Regions from separate parts of the Pseudoalteromonas sp. OFAV1 genome, predicted to be linked through region 1. Evidence: predicted binding sites of a transcription regulator. Region 1 holds the regulator's gene; each other region holds the start of a gene.
The links. Region 1 encodes NrdR, which represses ribonucleotide reductase genes. Its sites were predicted from a motif close to AAACACNANATNTNGTGTTT; they were not measured.
Positions count from the first base shown of each region.

Region 1 (4,487 bases):
CAGTGCCGGTATATTTTTAGCAACGGCACATCCTGCTAAATTTAAAGAAAGTGTTGAAGATATTTTAGGTATTGAGTTAGCAATGCCTAAGCCTCTAGCAGATGCTCTTGCTAAGCCTTGTTTGGCAGAAGACATCAAGCATGATTATCAACTATTGAGAACAGAGCTTTTAAATAAACTAGCTTAAAGTAATTAAAAGAGCGGCATTGCCGCTCTTTTTAATGTGATAATGAATGGCTGTGGCGGTTCAATAATCGCATTGCAATTATCACTAACGCACTAAAACATAGCAAAGCGCAGCTTAATAAGATGATCTCGTTTTGCGTCCATTGTGTTAAAGTCAGAGCACTAATGAATAAAATAAAGGGTTTAAATTCATAGTAATAGCGCGCTCTTCTTTGTTTAATTCGCTGACTTTTTTGATCTCGTCTTCGTGCTTCTGAGCGCATTCGCCATATGTTTGCACCCAGCAAAAATAACACAATACCAATGAGTGTGTAGAGCAGCTCATGAGGTATGACGATACAGGCAATACCTAAAAACAAATAGCAGTAGGGAACAAGTTCATAAATGGGCTTGGCTAACATTGACTCAAAACATCCTTGATCTGGGTTTGTATTACAAGCTTAGTTTCATTGTGCCCATATGCAAACGCATGATGAACTTTTTACGCTAAATCATATTTTAAAAATATATGTAATGTTTTAAATTTATAAATTTTTATTATGTATCAATAAAAAAATATCATTATTAAAACACTGTGAAATAAATTCAATCCCTGTTTAAATATGTTCATCTTTACAAGATAGGCAAAAGTGCGTTTTAAGCGTACAATATAGCCTTCAAAAAATACCATACACGTTGCCTTAGGAGACCCCATGTTAGAACGTAGCATGAATATTTCGGATTTCGATCCAGAGTTATTTGCAGCCATCACTAAAGAGACGGCTCGTCAAGAAGAGCACATCGAACTGATCGCGTCTGAAAACTACTGTAGCCCACGCGTACTTGAAGCGCAGGGTTCTCAGCTTACCAACAAATATGCTGAAGGTTACCCAGGCAAACGTTACTATGGCGGTTGTGAACATGTTGATGTTGTTGAGCAGCTAGCAATTGACCGTGCTAATGAATTATTCGGTACTGATTACGCTAACGTTCAACCGCATGCGGGTTCACAAGCAAACGCAGCTGTTTTCCAAGCACTTCTTCAGCCGCATGATACAGTACTAGGTATGAGCTTAGCTCATGGTGGTCACTTAACTCACGGTTCACACGTTAACTTTTCTGGTAAAACGTACAATGCAATTCAATACGGCCTAAATGACGAAACAGGCGAAATTGATTACGCTCAAGTTGAAGCGCTAGCATTAGAGCACAAACCAAAAATGATCATCGCTGGTTTCTCAGCATACTCAGGTATCGTTGATTGGGCTAAATTCCGTGAAATCGCTGACAAAGTTGGTGCCTACTTATTCGTAGATATGGCTCACGTTGCTGGTCTTATCGCAGCGGGTGTATACCCAAGCCCAATCCCTCACGCACACGTTGTTACTACGACAACTCACAAAACATTAGCGGGCCCTCGTGGCGGTCTAATCGTTTCTGCATGTGGTGATGAAGAAATCTACAAAAAGCTAAACAGCGCAGTATTCCCTGGCGGTCAAGGTGGTCCTTTATGCCACATCATCGCTGCTAAAGCAGTTGCTTTCAAAGAAGCATTACAACCAGAATTTAAAGCGTACCAAGCTCAAGTGGTAAAGAACGCTCAAGCTATGGTTGAAGTTCTTCAAGAGCGTGGCTACAAAGTTGTTTCTGGTAAAACAGACAACCACTTATTCCTTCTTGACCTAATCGATAAAGATATCACAGGTAAAGATGCTGACGCTGCACTAGGTAACGCTAACATCACTGTAAACAAGAACTCAGTTCCGAATGACCCACGTTCACCGTTCGTAACGTCTGGTCTTCGTATTGGTTCTCCGGCTATTACTCGCCGTGGTTTCAAAGAAGCAGAGTCAAAAGAGCTTGCTGGCTGGATCTGTGACGTACTAGACAACATCAATGATGAGTCTGTACAAGCTGAAGTAAAAGAGAAAGTTAAAGCTATCTGTAAAAAATTACCAGTTTACGCTTAATTATTGGTTGAACCGTAATTAAGATAACAATAGCGTTGTTTTTTGCTATTATAAAGGCCGCTTAATAAGCGGCCTTTTTTGTTTTTAATAAACGGAAGCTGAACTCTATGCATTGTCCTTTTTGCACCGCAAAAGATACTAAAGTAATTGATTCTCGACTTGTTGGCGGCGGCCACCAGGTTAGGCGTCGACGTGAATGTAATGAATGTCACGAACGTTTTACCACCTTTGAAGGCGCAGAACTTGTGATGCCAAGAGTCATAAAGCAAGACGGTAGTCGTGAACCATTTAATGAAGACAAATTACTCAATGGCTTGCATCGTGCGCTAGAAAAACGCCCTGTCAGCACAGAGCAGGTCGATGAAGTGGTCAACATTATTAAATCTCAGCTTCGTGCCACGGGTGAACGTGAAATTTCTAGCCATTTAATTGGTGAGTGCATTATGGAGTCACTAAAAAAACTAGATAAAGTGGCTTATGTTCGCTTTGCATCAGTTTACCGTTCTTTTGAAGATATTCGCGAGTTTGGTGAAGAAATCGCTCGTTTAGGTGATTAACTATGTCATTCACAGAACTTGATACGGCTTATATGGCACGTGCCATAGAGCTTGCTAAACAAGGTCGTTTTACTACAACACCAAACCCTAATGTTGGCTGTGTACTGGTTAAAGATGGCGAAATAGTCGGTGAAGGATTTCATCAACTAGCAGGGCAGGGCCATGCTGAAGTTAATGCTCTGGCAGTGGCTGGCGACAATGCAAAAGGTGCCACCGCATATGTGACTTTAGAACCTTGTAGTCATTATGGACGCACACCGCCTTGTGCCGAAGGTTTAAAAGCTGCGGGTGTTAGCAAAGTTATAGCTGCCATGGTCGACCCAAACCCAGCGGTGAGTGGTCGCGGTCTACAGATTTTAGCTGATGCAGGTATCGCTGTAGCATCAGGTTTACTTGAACAACAAGCGCGCGATTTAAACAAAGGCTTTTTAAAGCGCATGGAAACTGGGTTGCCATATGTGATTTGTAAAATGGCTTGCAGTTTAGACGGTAAAACTGCGCTAAATAATGGCCAAAGTAAGTGGATTACAGGGCCTAAAGCGCGCCAAGATGTGCAAGCATTTCGTGCCCAAAGTTGCGTGGTACTCACTGGTGCAGATACGGTTATGACCGATAATGCCAAACTTAATGTACGCATTGATGAGCTGCCATTTGATATGCCAACGTCACTGCCTTTGCGTCAACCTACCCGTGTGATTATTGATTCACAAAATAGGTTAACGCCTGAACTTGCATTATTTAGCATTGAAAGTCCGGTGATTATTTTCACTACATCGCTTGATAAACAGTATCAATGGCCTCACTTTGTTAAACACGAAGTTGTACCAGCAGTTAATAATAAAGTTGATCTATCAGCGGTTTTAAAGCGTCTTGCTGAGCTGCAATTTAACCATATTTGGCTCGAAGCAGGTGCGACCCTTGCCGGTGCATTTGCTGAGCAAGATTTAATTGATGAATACATTGTTTATATTGCCCCTAAGTTAATAGGTGATATGGGCAAAAGCTTACTAAACTTTGCAGAAGTTACCATGATGAGTGATATCACTGAACTGACCTTTACTGATACAGTGATGATTGGCGACGATATTCGCTTAACAGCGACAAAAGCAAAGCAAGCCACACACATTGAAAATAAAGAGTAGCACTATGTTTACTGGAATTATTGAAGCAACAGGTAAAATTGTTGAACTAACACAAAAGCAAGGTGACCTAGCTATTCGTATTCAAAGCACTAATTTGGATATGAAAGACGTTAAGCTCGGTGACAGTATTGCCACCAATGGTGTGTGTTTGACGGTTGTCGCTAAACATAGCGATGGTTTTAGTGCTGACTTATCAAACGAAACAATCAGCTTAACGGGCTTTGCTCACTATAAAAAAGGTCAAACAGTTAACCTTGAAAAAGCCATGCAACCACTTTCTCGCTTAGGTGGGCATTTAGTATCTGGTCATGTTGATGGTATTGCGACTGTAGAAAGTATCAGTCCTAATGCTCGTGCAACAGAGTACTGGCTAAGTACTGACAATGATTTAATGAAGTACATTCCTTACAAAGGTTCGGTATGTATTGATGGTATTAGTTTAACGGTCAACGAGGTCGAGCAAAACCGCTTTAAGTTGACTATTGTTCCGCATACCGCAGAGCAAACAACGATTGCAGAATTTCAAGTGGGTACTCAGGTGAACCTAGAAGTTGACCAGATTGCTCGCTATTTAGAGCGCCTAATAAAAGGGGCCGAACAACCTTCCCGTTCAGACATATCAATGAGCTTGTTAGCACAAGCTGGTTTTATTA
Region 1 is NZ_JAKGBG010000001.1:227,002-231,488, forward strand. It holds gene thrC (threonine synthase) at 1-187, shown strand, start outside; gene L1267_RS01035 (hypothetical protein) at 219-587, opposite strand; gene glyA (serine hydroxymethyltransferase) at 879-2,135, shown strand; gene nrdR (transcriptional regulator NrdR) at 2,243-2,692, shown strand; gene ribD (bifunctional diaminohydroxyphosphoribosylaminopyrimidine deaminase/5-amino-6-(5-phosphoribosylamino)uracil reductase RibD) at 2,695-3,834, shown strand; gene L1267_RS01055 (riboflavin synthase) at 3,839-4,487, shown strand, end outside.

Region 2 (4,487 bases), on a different contig from region 1:
AGTTCCTACTATCTCTTTCGGACGAACAGTTAGCTAATGATGAGTTTCTTGAAGATAACGGGTACTCTATTGTCCCACAGGTTTTAAGACGATTTTCACCTGATGCCGGTTACTACAGCGCATAATTACTTACAAAGGTGAGTCAATGCATGACTCACCTATCAAAAATCAGATAAAGAGCAAATAGAACAATGCTAAAATTGGTAGTATGCACCCTACTTCTCTGATAATTAACTTGAGTCCATTCTTGAATACTGTGCCATGTACCAACTGATTCTTAACTATATGCATCCCGGCACAAATTCTTACCACAAATAGCGAATGGAATAGCACTTTAAATCCCATTAGCGCTGTAAAGTCTGGCTCTATATTGCTATAGATTACACTACACGCTGCAACCATAAAGATTACTAAAGTGACCTTAATCTCCGCAAACGTATAATCCAACTTTTCTCCATATAGAGAATCACTGTACTTCTTATCTAAAGCATAAAATGCAAATAGAACGAACAAAAATGAGATATACATATAAACCATAATAAAAGCCTCTAAAACAAGAAATTCATACAATCCTATCATTAGTCAAATCAAATAATAATTAAAAATTTACTTTTTAATTTTATCTTTTTATGTTACAATAAGTCATACTTAATAAGAACAATAAGAAGTGTTATGGAAATAAAATCTGGCAAGACTACAATACAAGAGTTCGCTAACACAATTCTGCAAAATAAGCTTTATAGAGATGACGGACTAAATAAAACAATATCCGAACGGGGCCTAAAATTCTTATCTTCTGAATACCATAGAGATATTCAGTACAGCATGGCACTAATCGACAACAAACCTGTCGCTCTTGCCATGATCGTAATACCTCCATTTGAAAATCAAGGTGGTCACCTCAAATCAGAACAGTTTGAGTTGTATTCAGATAGATATTTTTCTGTATTTACTAAAGAGGAATACCGAGGTAATGGCATAGCTCGTAAATTATCTGTCGAATTAGCTACGCAATTCGACAAAGGCATGCAAAAGCTTGGTCGTCGTTATGATGGCTTTTTTGTATGTTCGGAGAAGACAGTAGCACCAATGTTTCGAGAAAGCTTTTCTATTGCAGTTATGGCTGGTGGATTTCCTCCTTTCAGAGCTGTTAAACGATTAAATCACATACTTTTAAATGAACCAATACCTGACGCAATCGCAACCGAAATAAAGCTTGATAGTAGAGATGTAATAATTAATGAACTCAATAGACAAAAACTAAGCTTATCCAAACCTATAATTAAAATAAAAAACAACACAGAAGATGAATTATCATTTTTTTAACCAGAACGCACTGAAAATGCCTGTATTAACAAGGCATTTTTTTTGGCTTAAATTTCAAATAAAGCTCCAAACAGCCTTATAGCTACAATCAAACTATCAAAATCGCTCGTCTTTGAATCACTAATACTATATATTGTGTTTGTCGCTACTGAAATATACATATATAGACATTTCTTTAATTTATGGTACACTTAAATCTCTAATTCATTCTATAAATAAAGTAAGGTTTATTATGTTATTAGTTACAAAAAGAAGCGGCAAAAAAGAAGCTTTGGATCTTGATAAGATTCATAGAGTTTTAACTTGGGCAGCAGAAGGCTTAGATAACGTATCAGTTTCACAAATCGAGCTAAAAGCACAACTTCAATTTTTTGATGGAATTACAACATCAGGCATTCATGAAACAATTATCAAATCTGCGGCTGATCTAATCTCTGTAGAATCGCCAGATTATCAGTTCTTAGCTGCCCGACTTGCTATTTTCCACTTACGTAAAAAAGCATTTGGCGAGTTCACTCCGCCTGATTTCTATACGCACATCAAGAAGCTCGTAGAAAGCGGCAAATATGACAAACATATCCTCGAAGACTATTCTGAATCAGAACTAAATGAATTAGGTAATTACATCAATCATGATCGTGACCTTAATTTTAGCTATGCCGCAGTTAAACAATTAGAAGGCAAGTATTTAGTACAAAACAGAGTTACTGGTCAAATTTACGAATCAGCCCAGTTCTTATATATGTTAGTTTCTGCTTGCCTTTATTCTGTAACTAAATGCAAAGTAAAACGTTTAGATTACGTAAAGCGTTTTTATGACGCTACATCAAAATTTAAAATTTCACTACCTACACCAATAATGGCCGGTGTTCGCACCCCGACTAGACAATTCAGTTCTTGCACCTTAATTAATACTGACGACTCGTTAGATAGCATTAACGCATCAGCATCATCAATCGTTAAATATGTAAGTCAACGTGCTGGTATAGGTTTAAATGTAGGTAAGATTAGAGCGCTAGGTAGTGAAATTCGTGGTGGTGAAGCCCTGCATACAGGCATTATTCCATTCATTAAACACTTTCAAACAGCTGTTAAATCATGCTCGCAAGGAGGTGTTCGTGGGGGAGCTGCGACACTATTCTATCCTTTATGGCACCTAGAAGTAGAGAACTTACTTGTTTTAAAAAATAACAGAGGTGTTGAAGAAAATAGAGCTAGACATCTTGATTACGGAGTTCAATTCAATAAAGTCATGTACCAAAGATTAATCAAAGGTCAGAGCATAACTTTATTTAGCCCTTCAGATGTACCCAACTTATATGACAGCTTTTTTAGTGATCAAGAAAAGTTTGAAGAGCTTTACATTAAATACGAAAACGATCCTAACATTAGAAAAAAACAGGTTAAGGCAATCGAATTATTCAGTCTATTTGCCCAAGAACGTGCTAGCACTGGTCGTATCTATCTACAAAATGTAGATCACTGTAATATTCATAGCCCTTTCATTTCTTCAGTTGCTCCAATTCAACAAAGTAATCTTTGTTTAGAAATTGCTTTACCAAGCAAGCCTCTCACTAATGTGGATGATACAGATGGTGAAATTGCACTATGTACGCTATCAGCATTTAACTTAGGCGCAATTGAGAGCCTTGACGAGTTTGAAGAATTATCCGAACTAGCAGTTACCGCCCTCGACAACTTATTAGATTATCAAAGTTACCCTATTAAGGCAGCAGAAAAAGCAGCTTTATTAAGAAGAACTCTAGGTATCGGTGTTGTTAACTATGCTTATAAACTAGCTAAACATGGATTAAAATATTCAGATGGATCAGGAAATCAACTAACCCATGATATCTTTGAAGCTATTCAATTCTATTTAATGAAAGCTTCAGTTAATCTTGCCAAAGAGAAAGGTGCATGTGAGTTATTTAACGAAACCACATACTCACAGGGCATCTTGCCAATTGATACATATTCTAAGAAAGTTGATGAATTAGTTAGTAATAATTTGAAACTGGATTGGGAGACGTTACGAGAAGAAATTCTTAAATACGGCATGAGAAATTCAACTCTATCAGCCTTAATGCCATCTGAAACTTCATCACAAATTTCTAATGCAACCAATGGCATTGAGCCGCCAAGAGGTCTAGTATCTGTTAAGGCAAGTAAAGATGGAATCCTGAAACAAGTTGTTCCAGATATTAAAAATCTTAGACACCAATATGAAACATTATGGGATATCCCAGACAATAAAGGTTACATTTCGCTTGTTGCTATTATGCAAAAATTTGTTGACCAAACGATATCAGCTAATACTAATTACGACCCTTCTAAATTTGAGTCTAATAAGGTTCCGCTTAAGCTAATTATTTCAGATCTCATATTTGGTTACCAGCATGGAGTTAAAACCTTCTATTACCACAACACTCGAGATGGTGCTGGTGTCGATACTCCAGAAACTGTTGTCGAAGAAAGCGACGATGGATGTCAAGGAGCATGTAAAATTTAAGGTTCTTTGCTTATCGAAAAATAAATTTTAAACAGAATAGCCAAACGTTATGTTTGGCTATTTTTTTACTTAATGTCTTAATACAATTTTATCTAATTTTCTTTGTGTACATACTTTACTACGGTAGATAAATTAATTAATTGAACAAGGTTTTCATATGAATCTTTGTTTGATTCAATAAGCATTGATATTATTTTTTTTAATGTAACTGAATTGTTCGCGAAACTAGTTGCGTTAATTTCAACTTCTTTAAACTTTCCACCTAAACTTCTCACATCTACCTTGCTTAGATCTTGCTTACATATCACACCATTGCTCTTTAATTGCTCGCATATTTTATTGCCGATCACTTCAGGAAGAATGTCCTGTTGTGGCATTACAACAATTCGGATCTTGTATTTTGAAAAAATGGAATCTCTATGTAGCTCATCTTTGGTTTGACTCAAAGAAGCTTGAATTTGCTTGTACAAATCTTTTTGGTGCGAATCTAAACCGAAAACAGATTCTATGTCACTGACCAACTCTTCTAAAAGTAAACTTAAAAATTTCACAACAAACCAAATCCTAATCTTTGAGGATGGCGAGTATTGATCACATAAATTTTAAAAACAAGATCTTTTAAAAATATTTTTATTAAATCTTTTTAAAGATA
Region 2 is NZ_JAKGBG010000019.1:40,250-44,736, forward strand. It holds gene L1267_RS12395 (hypothetical protein) at 1-125, shown strand, start outside; gene L1267_RS12400 (GNAT family N-acetyltransferase) at 673-1,326, shown strand; gene nrdA (class 1a ribonucleoside-diphosphate reductase subunit alpha) at 1,559-3,835, shown strand; gene L1267_RS12410 (hypothetical protein) at 3,928-4,386, opposite strand.
Region 2: nrdA (class 1a ribonucleoside-diphosphate reductase subunit alpha) is a predicted target of NrdR. The motif match lies at 1,448-1,467, and genes of this name have one in related genera.

Region 3 (4,487 bases), on a different contig from region 1:
CTTTCATTAGGTAATATTGAATTGCTTCAAACGTTTTGTGAGTTAAGGCATTAGCACTACCATCAGAATAACGTTTACCGTTTTTAGCAAGGTAGTATGCGAAGTTAATTACACCTATACCCAGCGTACGACGACCCATCGTTGCGTTTTTAGCCGCAGGAACAGGGTAGTCTTGGAAATCAAGTAAGTTATCAAGGGCACGTACTGCAAGTTCAGCAAGTTCTTCTAACTCATCAAGCGACTCAATCGCACCTAAGTTAAATGCAGATAGCGTACAAAGTGCAATTTCACCTTCTTCATCCATTACATTGCTAAGTGGCTTAGTTGGTAATGCGATTTCTAAACATAGGTTAGATTGACGAATTGGCGCCACAGTCGAGATAAACGGGCTGTGTGTATTACAGTGGTCAACGTTTTGTAAGTAAATGCGACCAGTGCTTGCACGCTCTTGAGCAAACATTGAGAATAACTCAATTGCTTTAATACGCTTTTTACGAATTGACTCGTCTTGTTCGTACTTAACATATAGCTCATCAAACTTCGCTTGGTCTTCAAAGAATGCATCATATAGACCCGGTACATCTGACGGGCTGAACAATGTGATGTAATCGTCTTTGATTAAACGGCTATACATTAATTTGTTGAACTGGACACCGTAGTCAAGATGACGTACACGGTTGTCTTCAACACCACGGTTGTTCTTAAGGACAAGAAGATTTTCAACTTCTAAGTGCCAAAGTGGGTAGAACAACGTTGCTGCACCGCCACGAACACCACCTTGTGAACAGCTTTTAACCGCTGTTTGGAAGTGTTTATAAAACGGAATACAACCTGTGTGGTACGCTTCGCCGTTGCGAATAGGGCTACCAAGGGCACGAATACGGCCCGCGTTAATACCAATACCTGCACGTTGCGAAACATATTTAACAATCGCAGACGATGTCGCATTAATAGAATCAAGGCTATCACCACATTCAATCAATACACATGAGCTGAATTGACGTGTTGGTGTACGCACACCTGCCATAATTGGTGTAGGTAATGAAATCTTAAATGTAGACACTGCATCATAAAAACGCTTGATGTAATCAAGACGTGTCTCTTTTGGATAATCAGAGAATAAGCTTGCAGCAACTAAAATATATAAAAACTGTGCACTTTCGTAAATTTCGCCAGTAACACGGTTTTGAACTAGGTATTTACCTTCAAGTTGCTTTACAGCAGCGTAGCTGAAGTTTAAATCACGATTATGATCAATATATGAGTCTAACTCATCGATTTCTTGCTCTGTGTAGTCGACAAGTAAATGCTGATCGTAACGTTTGTCTTCAACTAATTTTGTAATGTGATCATATAAACGTGGTGGCTCAAATTGGCCATACGCTTTTTTACGCAAGTGGAATACAGCTAAGCGAGCAGCTAGGTATTGATAATCTGGCGTATCTTTTGAGATTTGATCCGCTGCCGCTTTGATGATTGTTTCATGAATGTCGTCGGTGCGAATGCCATCATAAAATTGAATGTGTGATTTTAATTCAACTTGTGAGACAGACACATTATTCAGACCTTCTGCGGCCCAAGCGATTACGCGATGGATCTTATCTAGATCGAGTGACTCTTTACGGCCGTCACGTTTGCTTACAGATAGCTGTTGGTTCATAGTTTTGCCTGTATTCCTTGGGAAATTTTAGTTGTAAAGACAAAGGTATTCTTTATGTAATTATTATTATTAAACACTATATGCAGCTAATTGAATAACATTTAGCCACAATATCTGGTGTTGTTTAAATTGCAGATCACAAGATAGTGTGGTCTGCGCTGTTTTGCAAGGGATAGAATTGCCCCATTTTGTGGATAACTATTGGATAAGCGCATTGTGTTAGTGACCATTAACCTTTGAACATTCACAGACGACGAAATTTGTAGAAATCAACTCAAGATCCAGAAAATTTACCGTTTTAAAAAATAAATTTCGACTGATTTTTTTATCATCAAAGAATGTTCAAAAGTGAATCAGATCACAATATATGGTGTTTTAGATAATAAATAACACTATATATTGATTTCAGAAATTTGATTATTTTATTACCTCATTAGTAATGGGCTGAGTTAACAGCCCAGAAACATATTAGATCATTATGATACTAACTAAAGTAAGTGCTTTTAGTAACACATAGCTTGGTATCTCGATAGTAATTCTAATTTTCATATGAATTATCCAAATATTCAGATGTATACTTGCCGAGTAGAAACATATGAGATACGCTCAATTTGTATGTAGTGCGCTTTGTTGCTTCGACAGCAAGCGTTTTACTGACACCGTATTTTGCAGATGCGGTGTCAGTCCCTCCACTAAATCAAACTTGTTTGTTCAGCGTTATCATCAAGATAGAGCCAAGGATCCTATTTGGCAAGGGATAGAATTGCCCCATTTTGTGGATAACTATTGGATATGCGCATTGTGTTAGTAATCATTAACCTTTGAACATTCACAGACGACGAAATTTGTAGAAATCAACTCAAGATCCAGAAAATTTACATTTCTTAAACTATAATTTCATCTGATTTTTTATCATCAAAGAATGTTCAAAAGCGAATCAGATCACAATATATGGTGTTTTAGATAATAAATAACACTATATATGGTTAAAGCCATCAATTGGCGAATGCCAATTAAAATCTGCCTGCCAGCCAAGCGCAGCGTCAACACTCGGTATGTAACCCCAAAGCGCCGTTGCACTGTACATATTAGCTGCTTTTGCAGCTTGAATATCTCGCTCAGCATCACCGATATACAAACAACGAGTTGGATCAACATCTAAGATCTCAGCTGTATGTAACAGTGGATCCGGTGATGGTTTCGAAACAGCTAATGTATCGCCACTGACAACGGCTTGAGCATTACTTAAAGATGGGATCGCTTGTACTAAGGGCTCAGTTAAAAAGCCGGGCTTATTGGTCATAATGCCCCACTTAATATTGTTTTGCTCAAGTGCAATTAAAAGCTGCTCGATGCCGTTGAAGCATTTACTGTGAACGGCAATATCATCAGCGTAATAATCGAGTAACTGTTGTCGTAAAGCCAGTTGTTCTACATCAGGCCACTTATCACCAAAACCAACCTCTAAAAGTGCATTGGCTCCGTTTGAAGCTGCGGGACGATAAATATGCTCAGCGACTGGGGCGATATCTGCATCGGCTAATACGCGATTTAATGCATGACCCAGATCATCGGCGGTATCAAGGAGCGTACCATCGAGATCAAAAATAAAAGCATCAAAATCGATAGAGGGTGCGTTTACACCACTCATTAGGCTAATTTCTCAAAGTGCAGGATGTAATTAACACTTACATCATCATTTAAACTGTACTGCTTAGAGAACGGGTTATAGTTCAGGCCTGTGCTGGCTCTTACTTTTAATCCCGCTTCTTCAGCCCAGGCAATAAGTTGTGCAGGTTTGATAAACTTTTTATGGTCATGGGTACCTTCAGGCACCATTTTTAAAAGCTTTTCTGCACCCACAATGGCAAACAAGTAGGCCTTTGGTGTTTTGTTTAGTGTTGAAAAGAAGACATCGGCGCCCGGTTTAGCAAGTTCTGCTACAGCACGAATAATAGACGCAGGATCTGGAACATGCTCAAGCATTTCCATACAAGTAATAACGTCAAAGCGAGCAGGGTGCTCAGCCGCAAACTGTTCTGCTGGTACTTTTATATAGTCAACAGGCACACCCGTTTCTAAACTGTGTAACTTAGCAACGGTGAGTGGCTCTTGGCCCATATCGATACCGGTTACTTTAGCGCCCATGCGCGCCATGCTTTCACTTAAGATGCCGCCACCACAGCCAACATCTAAGGTTTCCTTATCGAATAAGCCGCCTACTTTATCGGCGACAAAATCCAAGCGAAGAGGATTTATTTCATGAAGAGGTTTGAACTCTCCGTCGCGGTCCCACCAACGTTCTGCGATGGCTTCAAACTTTGCAATTTCTGCATTATCTACATTTTGATGTTCGGTCATAAAAAACTTCCTCGTCAATCTGAGGCCATTATATAGGGGGAAATTACTAAATCGCAAAGATTTAGCGCCTGTAAATCTAAATAAATTGTGATAGCATGGTCTGGAAATAATAACTAAAGCTCTTAAGACGGCATTGTGCCTCTTTATGAGTCAATACTGAAGGAATGTGAAATCAAATGACTGATCTCGCCAATGAAATTCTGCCAGTCAATATTGAAGATGAATTAAAAAATTCGTACCTTGATTACGCAATGAGTGTAATCGTTGGACGTGCATTGCCAGACGTACGTGACGGCTTAAAGCCAGTTCACCGTCGTGTTTTATTTGCAATGAACGAACTCAATAATGATTGGAATAAACCTTACAAGAAATCAGCACGTGTTGTTGGTGATGTAATCGGTAAGTACCACCCACATGGCGACAGCGCGGTATATGACACCATCGTTCGTATGGCGCAGCCTTTCTC
Region 3 is NZ_JAKGBG010000014.1:90,607-95,093, forward strand. It holds gene nrdA (class 1a ribonucleoside-diphosphate reductase subunit alpha) at 1-1,660, opposite strand, end outside; gene L1267_RS10270 (HAD family hydrolase) at 2,637-3,311, opposite strand; gene ubiG (bifunctional 2-polyprenyl-6-hydroxyphenol methylase/3-demethylubiquinol 3-O-methyltransferase UbiG) at 3,311-4,021, opposite strand; gene gyrA (DNA topoisomerase (ATP-hydrolyzing) subunit A) at 4,198-4,487, shown strand, end outside.
Region 3: nrdA (class 1a ribonucleoside-diphosphate reductase subunit alpha) is a predicted target of NrdR. The motif match lies at 1,764-1,783, and genes of this name have one in related genera.